2 regions of the Plantactinospora sp. WMMC1484 genome follow, and region 2 is predicted to be linked to the other one. Evidence: riboswitches for the same ligand, from Rfam matches in the RefSeq annotation. Region 2 holds a riboswitch; the other holds the start of a gene.

Region 1 (5,527 bases), 360 kb from region 2:
ACGGTCCGCTCGGGAAGGGATCGGGACGGAAGAGATTCGCGGGGAAAGCGCTTTCCTTCCGTCAAGTTAGCGCTCTCATATGTGCCTGTCAATGCCTTGGCCGCAAGCGATCCCGCTCCCGGCCCTCGGGTTCCCGACGCTCAGCCCGGCCCTCGGACTGCTTCTGGGTTTCAGGTGGTCGAGGTGCTCGTCTCCGGCGAGTCGAGCGCCGCCCGCAGCAGGGTCAGGGTCGTCTCGTCGAAGGCGATCAACCTGATCCGCTCCACCTGCGACCGCGTGGAGCACAGCGTCCCGACCGCGATCCGCGCCGCCTGGTCGGCGGGAAAGCCGTAGACCCCGGTGGCGATGGCCGGAAAGGCGATGCTGCGGACGCCCAACTCGTCGGCGACCGCGAGGCAGCGGCGGTAGCAGGAGGCGAGCACGTCGGCCTCACCGTACCCGCCACCCTGCCAGATCGGGCCGACGGTGTGGATGACGTGCCGGACGGGTGGGTCGAGGTCGAAGGCCGGCGTAGCCATCGCCTCGCCCGGCGGGCAGGGGGCGATCGCCCCGCCCGCCTCGGCCAGCCGGGGCCCGGCGGCACGGTGGATCGCACCGTCCACACCACCGCCGCCCAGCAGCGACTCGTTGGCTGCGGTGACGACCGCGTCCACCTGCTCCCGGGTGATGTCACCCCGGACGACGTCGATGACGGCCATCCGCCGATCATGCCAGCCGAGCCGCGTCCCCGTCCCCGACACCAGGCCGGCCCGCAAAGCCGATCGCCCCGCCACCCGAGTACCGGGTGGCGGGGCGATCGATCAAAGGTCGGGTGTGGCGCTCGGCTACAGCATCGACACGTGCACGTGGTCGGTGTGGTCGCTCGGGCCGCTGTACGATCTCCAGCCCTCGCCCGGGAACCAGATCTCCCTGTACCAGATCACGTAGAGGATCCCGAGCCGGTCCGAGTTGCGGATCAGGAACGCGGCGAGGTCGTTGCCGTACCTCATCTGGTCGTCGTTGGCGGCCCGACTGAACCCGGAGTTGCGCAACGACCAGTCGCACGCCCGTCCCTTGGGGTGCTCGAAGGGCCCACCCGGACGGAAGCAGCCGACGAATCTCTTGAAGCCGGCGCGACGTACCTCGTTGTACATGTGCAGGGTCCGGGCGGTGATGCAGCCGCCGGTGGTGGGATCGTCCTTGTTGCACGGCAGCGACGGGAAGCCGTCATCCATCCCCGGCCCGGGTCGGGCGACCGGGGAGGTGGCCGACACCAGCCCCTTGTCCGGACGCGACCTGCCGCCCACCAGGGAGAGTGCCTTCTGCGCGTCCGTCTGCTGCTTCTTGATGACCTTTTCCTGGGCGGCCTGCTTGGCGACCTCGTCGTCGATGGCCTTCTTGGCCGCGCCGACCTGCTCACGCGCCTCGTTGAGCGACCGGAGCTTGCTGTTGTTGAACAGGTTCAGCTCGTTGAGCGCCGACATCCGCTCGATGAACGAGTCGGTCTCGCCGGCGCTGCCGTTGCCCAACAGCATCGAGATCGCGCTGAGCTTCCCGCTGCGGTAGGACGCGGCCGCGATCTCGCTCGCCTCCGGTGCGAGTGCCGCCAGCCTGGCCTCTGCCTGCCGCAACTGCGTGCCGAGCTGGGCCTGCCGCTTCTTGGACTTGGTGAGCTCGGCCTTCGCCTCCGCGAGTCGCTTGCCGGCGCTGGCGAGCACGTCACCGAGGAGCGGCGAGTCCGCCTCCTCCTGCGGGGCCGGCTTCGGCGCCGCAGACGCCTCCGACGGGACCACGACCAGTGCTGCGGCGGTGAGCAGTGCCAGGGCAGTCGCCAGCCTTCGGCGTAGGGGTGCCCTCACATGTATCCCTTCCGTCGGCCGCCGACCGGGTTAGCTGACGGGTTCGGGATGGAAGTGGTCCCTACCGCTCTCGCGGATTCACCCCAGGGGTGCGTGGGTCCCCGGCTCGCCGTGTGGCGATTAGGCGGCGATCAGCGCCGGCACCACGCGGTATCCGGCGGCTCTGAACGGCAGACAGCATACCCGGTTTCACTTCCGGAATGGCAAGACCGGATTTCCGGTAATAGCGTTGCCAGACAACAACTATCAGTAATCGTGGCGCCTCGAGGGCATCGAAGGGCGTGCTTCGACCGCAGTTATCGACAATCCGCTGTCGGCTATTTACCAACCGCGTAACCTGCGGGGGTACGGATAGCCGTCCAGGTTGGCCGGTGGTGATTGCCCGGCTACCGCCGGCGCCAGGGCGCTGTGCCGAAGAGCACACCGGCGGCCGCACCCGCCGACAGCACCCCGGCGGTCAGCGCCCTCCGGTGCCGGGACAGCCACAGTTGCGGGCTACGCCCCCGCGACCGCGTGTCGAACGAGCCGTGCGCACCCTGGTCCGCCCCGCCGCCGTCGTCGACCGGGTGCCAGAGGTTGACCGGGCGGTTCCGGTCGGTCGGCTGGTCCGTCTGCTGGCTCGAGTAGCCGGTCCGGGCCAGGTAGCGGTCGAGCAGCCCGGGTACGAACCGGTTGCCGAGGATGGTGCCGACGGTCGAGGCGCCGACCCAGTACTCCCGCCGCGCCGGATGGTCGGCGGCGTACACGATCGCCCTGGCCGCGACCTCGGGCTGGTAGATCGGTGGCACCGGCTGGGCGCGGTTGCGCAGCCGGGACAGCACCCAGTCGAACTGCGGGGTGTTCACCGCCGGCAGGTGCACCATGGTGACCCGCACCGGGCTCCGGTCGTGCAGCAACTCGCAGCGCAACGACTCGGTGAAGCCGACGATGGCGTGCTTCGCCCCGCAGTACGCCGACTGGAGCGGGATCGACCGGTAGGCCAGCGCCGAACCGACCTGGACGATGGTGCCCGTGCCGCGGGGGAGCATCCGGTCGAGTGCCACCCGGGTGCCGTAGACGTAGCCGAGATAGCAGACCTCGGTCACCCGGCGGAACTCCTCCGGGCCGATCTTCTCGAACGGCGCGAAGACCGAGGTGAAGGCGTCATTGACCCAGAGGTCGATCGGACCGAGTTCGCTGGTCGCCCGGTCCGCCGCCGCCTCCACCTGGGAGTGGTCCGCCACGTCCGTCTCGATCGGCAGCGCGACGCCGCCGTTGGCGCGCACGTCCTCGGCCACACCGTGCAGGCCGGTCTCGCCACGGGCCAGCAGGGCCAGCCGCATCCCCCGGCGGGCCAGCAACCGGGCCGTCGCCCGGCCCACCCCGGCACTCGCTCCGGTGACCACCGCCACCCGTGCCGCAGGTCGCCCGCGCATCCGTCTCCTCCGTCCTCCGGCCCTCGGCGGCCGGATCTCGCCGGTGTCGACGGCGCCGGCTACCCAGGCCCGGGCTCCGACAAACCTCGGCCGACGACCTGCGGCACCAGACTCGGACAGCGGATCGGCGGAACTCGGACAGCGGATCGGCGGACGAGCGGGGCCACCCGTCCGGGTGAGGATGAACGCCGGGCGCCCGGGTAACCGCAGCCGCGATGGTGTGGCGGGTGGAGGAACGAGTGCGTGCCAGCACGGTACCGGCGACGACCGTCGGTGCCGCGCTGGCCGCCCAGGTCGTGCCGGCGGTGACGGTGCTGCCCGGCGTACGGTTGCGGTTCTTTCCCCGGCTGAGCGGGCGCGGCTCCCCCGGCCACGTCGCGCTCACCTTCGACGACGGCCCCGACCCGGTCTCCACCCCACTCTTCGTCGAGGCCCTGGCCGCGCACCGGATCCGCGCGACGTTCTTCCTGCTCGGCTCCATGTTGGCCCGCGCGCCGGAACTCGGCCTGGATCTCGCCGCCGCCGGGCACGAGGTGGCGGTGCACGGCTGGGGGCACCGGAACCTCCTGCTGCGCGGCCCGCGCGCCACCTACCGCGACCTGGCGCGGACCCACGAGCTGATCGGCGCGGTGACCGGCCGGGTTCCCCGGTTCTTCCGCCCGCCGTACGGGGTGCTCAGCGCCGCCGCGCTGATCGCCGCCCGCCGGCTGGATCTGACCCCGGTGCTCTGGACCTGCTGGGGAAGGGACTGGACCCGGTCGGCGACCTGCGCCTCGGTGCTCGACACCCTGCTGGACGGGCTGGGCGGAGGCGGCACGGTGTTGCTGCACGACTCCGACTGCACCTCGGCGCCCGGTGCCTGGCGGGCCAGTCTCGCCGCGCTGCCGTACCTGCTCGACGAGTGCCTGCACCAGGGTTGGCAGGTCGGCCCGCTCGGCGAACACGGCCGGCCCGGATACCGCCGACCCGGACCCGGCCTACCCGGGCCGGCTGCGGCGCGACGGCGACCGGTCCATCCGGTCCGGACAACTGCCCGCTGACGAACCGGCCCGCCAGGCTCGCGGTCAGCCCGGCCGGTCGGTCAGCTCGCCGGAGACCGTACCGGCGGCCCGGCTTCCGGGCACGGTCGGCGCCGGGCCGGGCGAGCCGGCGGCGGGGTGTGCCCCGGCCAGCGGATGCCGGACCCGGGCGACCACACCGAGATGTGCCCGACGGGCGACCTGGAGCGCGGCGAACAGCCCGTAGGCGCCGCGACCGAGCAGCCGGTGCTTGACCCCGAGCGTGCCACCCGGCGGCTGGTAGCCGGCCGGCGGCAGGTGCGCCCGGTACCGGGTGACGATCTCGGCGAAGAACTCCCGACGCCGCTCCGGCGGCACCCGGCGGGGATGCCCGAGGACCTGCAACAGGTGCCAGATCATCCGCTGGAAGATCAGGTGACGCAGGTCGGCCGGCACCTCCGGATCGGCGTCCAGGCCGGCCAGGACCCGGTCCCAGTGCGCGAAGACCTCGAAGTGCCGGCCACTGACCGTGGCGGTGATCGCCCCCTCCGAACGCTGCCGGTACGCGTAGCAGCAACGGTCCAGCAGCGTGATCCGCTCGGCGGCGAGCATCAGCGGGAAACTGAACGAGACGTCCTCGTACCAGCCCGGACGGAAGGGCAGGTCCAGGTCGACGAGGAACCGGCGCCGGATCACCTTGTTGCAGGTGATGTGCAGCACCGAGAGCAGGGCGGGCCGCTCCCGCAGGGTGAACGTCTCCGGTGCCGGGCGGCCGGCCCCGACCTGGGCGAGCGACAGGTGCCGGGCCCGGCCGCCCGGGTAGTGCCGGGTGTAGGCGGTGACCAGCAGGTCCGGCCGGGCCCGGGTGAGCCGCTCGGCGACGGCGGCGAGGCTCCCCTCCGGCAGCCAGTCGTCGCCGTCGACGAACCACACGTACTCGCCGGTGGCCCGGGCCAGGCCGGTGTTGCGGGCCGCACCGAGCCCCTGGTTCCGGCCGAGGGTGACCACCACCAGGCGAGGGTCGCGGGCGGCGTACCGGGCCAGGACCGCGGCGCAGCCGTCGGTGGAGGCGTCGTCCACCGCCACCAGCTCCAGATCACGGAAGGACTGGCCGAGAACGGAGTCCAGGCAGTCGGCCAGGTATTCCCGTACCTGGTACACCGGAACGATCACGCTGAGCAGAGTCACCGCGGGCAACCTCCGGGGGGAGGACGGAGCCCGAATATAGCGCCCAGTAATCAATGACACGCATACGGTAACTACCGAGTGACCAAAT
Region 2 (5,527 bases):
AGCACGTCAGTTCCCGGCACCGCACGTCCTACACCTCCGTAACGCCCCGATCCCGGTTCCACCGGTGTCGGGGCGTTACGCGTGTACGGGGTACGGCCCCGCCCGGGAGGTCCGGGGATGGTTCGCCGGCACTGTGGGCGGGTAGTTCCCCTCCAGTCCCGGCAGCACGCTCCCGGCCCCGATGCGGAGGTGACCATGGCCGAGTCGGTTCAGGTACGGCTCAGCGACGGTGTCCGGCTGCACGCCGATGTCGCCGGCCCGGAGACCGCCCCGCTCACCGTGGTGCTGCTGCACGGCTGGACCCTGGACCGGCGTACCTGGCACCGGCAGGTCACCGGGCTGCGCCAGGCGTACGGCGACACCGTCCGGGTGGTCCGCTACGACGCGCGGGGGCACGGGCGGTCCGATCCGACCAGCCTGCGCTCGGCCACCCTGGACCGGCTCGGTGACGACCTGGCCGAGGTGCTCGCCCGGGTGGCGCCGAGCGGGCGGGTGGTGCTGGTCGGGCACTCGATGGGCGGCATGACCGTGATGGAGTACGCCCACCGGCATCCCGCCGACTTCGCCCGCCGGGTCGCCGGAGTCGTCTTCGTCTCCACCACCGCCGAGGGGCATACGCACACCGCGTACGGCGTGCCGGCCCCGCTCGCCCGGCTGATCCGGATCGCCGAGACCACCGGTGCCGGGCTGCTGGCCCGGTTCGGCGGATGGCGTACCCCGGGTCCGCTGCTCCAGGCGCTCCGCCCGACCCTGCGCTGGCTGCTCTTCGGCGACACCTGTGACCCGGCCGACATCCGGCTCACCACCTCGGCGGTGTCCCGGGCCTCGCTCGTCTCCGTCGGCGGCTTCCGGCCCTCCATCGGCGCGCAGCACCGGCTGGAGACGCTCAGCACCCTCGGGGAGGTGCCGACCGTCGCCCTGGTCGGGGACCGGGACCGGCTCACCCCGCCGCCATGCACGGAGTCGATCGCCGCGGCGCTGCCCTCGGCCGAGCTGACCGTCTGCCCGGGCGCCGGGCACATGCTGATGCTGGAGCGCCCCGACGAGGTCACCACCGCGCTGCGCTCCGTCGTCGGCCGGGCCCTGGCAGCGACGAAGATCACCCGTGCGGCGGCGGCGCCGGCCGGAGTCAGGCGCGCCGGGGCCAGGCAGGCCGGGACCAGGCGCGCCGGGGCGAGGCGGACCGGGGCCATCGTCGTGCAGCCCGGGCGGCTCGCCGCCGGCCGCGGCGCGGCATGCCGCTGAACCGGACGGAGACGCTCCGGGACGGGCACGGACGAGTCGCGGCGGGCGGGCACGGCGTACCCTCGCTTCCTGGCAATTGCGCGGCGCGCGGCCGCCCGGCCCACCGGTGCCGGGCGGCGGTGGCGCCGCACGTCGATCTCCGGGAGCAGACGCGTTGACCGACCACACCACGCTGCGGCAGGAGATCGAGGCCGAGCAGCGCCACCTGGACCGGGTCTACGCCCGGCTGGCGCAGTTGCGGCGTTCGGCCCTGCTGGCCGAGCGGGACGGCTACCAGCTCGCCCGGGTCGGCACCTTCGGCGCGCTTGTGGAACGGGACGCGATGGTCTTCCACGCCGCCCGGCGGCGGCACACCCTGGACGCCGAGCACGAGGGTCTGGTCTTCGGCCGGCTCGACCTGCTCTCCGGGCAGGTGCTGCACATCGGCCGGCTCGGCGTACGTGGCGAGCACGCCGAGCCGCTGGTGGTGGATTGGCGGGCCCCGGCGGCGGCCGCCTTCTACCAGGCCACGGCGGCGGAACCGCGCGGGGTGGTCCGCCGCCGGGTGATCACGTCGAGCGGCGAGCGGGTGACCCGGATCTCCGACGACCTGCTCGACCCGGCGGCGGCGCCGGACGGGATGCGGGTGGTCGGCGACGGCGCCATGCTCGCCTCCCTCTCCCGGACCACCGGTCACGAGATGCGGGACATCGTCGCCACCATCCAGCGGGAGCAGGACGAGGCGATCCGCTCCCCGGCCGGCGGGGTGACGGTGGTCTCCGGCGGCCCGGGCACCGGCAAGACGGCGGTCGCCCTGCACCGTGCCGCCTACCTGCTCTACTCCGACCGCAACCGGTTCGCCGGCGGCGGGGTGCTGGTGGTGGGGCCGTCGGCGGTCTTCGTCGACTACATCGCCTCGGTGCTGCCGTCACTGGGCGAGAACGCCGCCACCCTGCACTCGCTGGGCTCGCTCTTCGAGGGGGTCGCGGCGACCCGCACCGACCCGGCACCGGTCGCGGCGATCAAGGGGTCGCTGCGGATGCGCCGGGTGCTGGAGCGGGCGGTGCGCGACCAGGTCCCGGACGCCCCCGGTGAGCTGCGCCTGCTCTACCGGGGCGAGCTGCTCCGGCTCTCCGGCGCCGAGCTGGAGCGGATCCGGAGCCGGGCGCTGCCGCCCGGTGCCCGCCGCAACGAGGTCCGCCGGGCCGGCTTCGACGGCGTCTTCACCGCGCTCTGGGCGCAGGCCCAACAGTTGCGGGTCGGCCGCCTGCCGGACCAGCGCGGCTTCGAGGACGAGATCGCCGAGCGCCCCGAGTTCCGGGATTTCCTGCGCGCCTGGTGGCCCCGGCTGCATCCCCGGCACGTGCTGCCCTGGCTGGCCGAGCCGGAGCGGCTGCGCCGGTACACCGCCGGCATCCTTTCCGGGGCGGAGACCCGGCTGCTCACCGAGGCGTACCGGGGGGCGGGCGGCGCCGGGCCGGATGCGGCCGGTCCGAGCGTCGCCGACGTCGCGCTCCTCGACGAGCTCGACCACCTGCTCGGCCGGCCGCCGCGGCCGGCCCGGCGCAGGCGTGACCCGTACCAGCTCCCGGGTGGGGTCCGGGAGGTGACCACACACGCGGACCGGCAGCGGGCGGCTCGCCGGGAATCCGCGCCGGACCGGCCGGAGGACTACCGCGAGTACGCACACGTGGTCGTCGACGAGTCCCAGGATGTCTCTCCGATGCAGTGGCGGATGCTGGGCCGGCGCGGCCGGCTGGCCTCCTGGACCGTCGTCGGCGACCCGGCACAGACCGCCTGGACCGGCGATCCGGCGGAGCTGACCCGGGCCCGGGAGAAGGCCCTCGGGCGCCGTCCCCGGCACGAGTTCGTGCTCACCACCAACTACCGCAACTCCGCGGAGATCTTCGCGGCGGCGGCCGAGGTGATCCGGGAGGTCTCGCCCGACCTGCCGCTGCCGGTCGCGGTCCGGGCCACCGGGGTGCCCCCGGTCGAGCTGGTGGTGCCGGCGGCCGAGCTGCCGGACGCGGTCCGGGAGGCGGCGGCGAAGCTGCTCACCGAGGTCGAGGGGACGGTCGGCGTGATCACCCCGCCCGCCCGCCGCGCCGAGGTCGGCGGTTGGCTGGCGTCGGCCCCCGACCCGCGCCTCCAGGTGGTGGACACCATGCAGGCCAAGGGCATGGAGTACGACGGTGTCGTGCTGGTCGGTCCGGCGGAGATCCGGGCGGACTCGGCTGCCGGGGTACGCACCCTCTACGTCGCCCTCTCCCGGGCCACCCAGCGGCTGACCGTCATCGACGTCGAGGGGTGAAAGGGCCGCCCGGCGGGCGTCGAGGCTCACCGATAGTTAGCGGCATCTTAAGTTTCGGGTGAAAACTGGAGGACTTTGTCCGGATACATCCCCGCGAATGGGCAGGATTGCGAATCTAACTCCGGCAACGCCCCGTATCCCCGACAGGCAACTGCCGGTAGGCTCGGCTCCGGTCTCCGCCGGGCGGCGCCCTCCGGCGCCTGCGGGGGCCGTCGCCTAATCGCACCAGCGAGCCGGGGAACCACGTACCAGGGGTGTATCCGCGCCAGCGGTAGGGATCTTCCGTCCCGAACCCGTCAGCTAACCCGGTCGGCGGCTGACGGAAGGACATTGTCATATGCCGTTCCTGGCACCCATCCGAATGGCTCCGGCGTCCGCGCGGAGAGCCGGCGGACGATCGCCCCGGAAGGCCGCGACACGGCCGAGCACGACGGCGACCATGGTGATCGCCGTGGGCATGACCCTCGCGGTACTCGGCGGCGCACCCGCCACCGCGGCCCCGGAGTACGCCCCACCCGGGGCGTTGGCCGCGGCACCCGGCGGCGACGACATCGACGGCGGCACCGACAGCCTGCGCGAGCAACTGGAAGCCGCCAGCAAGGGCTACCTGACCGCCAAGAACAAGTTGGACAACTCCGTCAAGCGGCAGAAGGACCTCAACACCGAACTGGCCGCCCTGCGCACCGAGGTGGCGACCCGGAGCGAGCGGGTCGCCGAGATGGCCAGCATGGCGTACCGGACGGGCCGGCTCGGGCAGGTCTCCGCACTGCTCAACAGCGGCTCGCCGACCAGCCTGGTGGACCGGGCCGCCGCGCTCGACACCATCTCGGCGAACGAGAACCGCGAACTGCGCGGACTGCAGGAGACCCTGGACCGGGAGACCCAGGCCAAGGCTGCGCTCGACAAGGAGGTCGGCGAACAGCGCAAGCAGGTCGAGGTGATGGAGACCCGCAAGAAGCAGGCCGAACGGGCCTTGGCGGCGGCGAACAACAGCGGCGGCGCCAGCGCGGGGATCAGCGGCAGCGGCGGCGGATCGGCCCGTCCGGCACCCCGCAACTCCGACGGCTCCTTCCCGAACGAGTCGTGCAGCCTCGACGACCCGACCACCAGCGGCTGCATCACCCCGCGCACCCTGCACGCGCTGAAGCAGGCCCAGGCGGCCGGCTTCACCCGCTTCGTCTCCTGCTTCCGCAGCGGCGGCAGCGGCGAGCACCCCAAGGGGCAGGCGTGTGACTTCGCCGCCCAGAAGAACGGGTTCGGTGGGGTGGCCACCGGCGGCGACCGGACGTACGGCAACAACCTGGCGGCGTACTTCGTGCGCAACGCCAACCGGCTCGGTGTGCTCTACGTGATCTGGTTCAAGCAGATCTGGCTGCCGAGCAGCGGGTGGAAGGCGTACAACGGGGGCAACGGCGACCCGTCCAGCGACCACACCAACCACGTACACCTGTCGATGAACTGACCGGGCCCGCCCGGACTCCGGCCGGCACCGCCCACCACCCCTGGGCAGTGCCGGCCGGCGGTCGTCGCGCGGCAGCCGTCAGCAGCCGATCCGGCTCGACCCCAGCGCCACGTCGTCGAACCAGAGCGTGTCGGCGCCCTCGCCGTAGCTCTCCCAGCCCAGCCGCAGGTCGGTCAGGTCCGGCCGCCAGTTCGTCCGGTTGTACCACTGTCCGTCGACGTCGTGCGTGGGCGTGCCGTCGGCGGTCAGTCCCACCACCGCCGTGCCGTCGACCCAGGTGGAGAGCCGGCCCTGCGCCCCGTCCACCATGAACTCCAGGCAGGTCCACCGGTTGACCGGCAGCGGTGCGCTGAGCGCGACACCGCTCGGGCTCTGCTCCGGCAGGGTGGCGTCGTCCGAGGCCCGATTCCATTGCAGGGCACCGTTCTGCCCGCCCATCCGCAGGTCACGGTTGCCGTCGGCGGCATCCCGCATGGCCAGGAAGGTCACGTGCGAGGTGGGCAGTGCGGTGGTGTGCCGGACCCAGAGCC

The links. Region 2 has a riboswitch for cyclic di-AMP ahead of ACN28C_RS13765 (coiled-coil domain-containing protein). Riboswitches for the same ligand answer to the same signal wherever they lie in the genome.
Region 1: another riboswitch for cyclic di-AMP. It lies ahead of ACN28C_RS12260 (coiled-coil domain-containing protein); the one in region 2 lies ahead of ACN28C_RS13765 (coiled-coil domain-containing protein).

What each region holds. Positions count from the first base shown of each region.
Region 1 is NZ_CP186055.1:2,758,197-2,763,723, reverse strand. Features, by position in the region: gene ACN28C_RS12265 (O-acetyl-ADP-ribose deacetylase) at 171-698, opposite strand; gene ACN28C_RS12260 (coiled-coil domain-containing protein) at 825-1,838, opposite strand; cyclic di-AMP (ydaO/yuaA leader) riboswitch at 1,842-1,975, opposite strand; gene ACN28C_RS12255 (SDR family oxidoreductase) at 2,225-3,253, opposite strand; gene ACN28C_RS12250 (polysaccharide deacetylase family protein) at 3,493-4,293, shown strand; gene ACN28C_RS12245 (glycosyltransferase family 2 protein) at 4,318-5,439, opposite strand.
Region 2 is NZ_CP186055.1:3,120,790-3,126,316, reverse strand. Features, by position in the region: gene ACN28C_RS13775 (alpha/beta fold hydrolase) at 196-1,245, shown strand; gene ACN28C_RS13770 (HelD family protein) at 1,400-3,535, shown strand; cyclic di-AMP (ydaO/yuaA leader) riboswitch at 3,739-3,866, shown strand; gene ACN28C_RS13765 (coiled-coil domain-containing protein) at 3,975-4,997, shown strand; gene ACN28C_RS13760 (cellulose-binding domain-containing protein) at 5,076-5,527, opposite strand, start outside.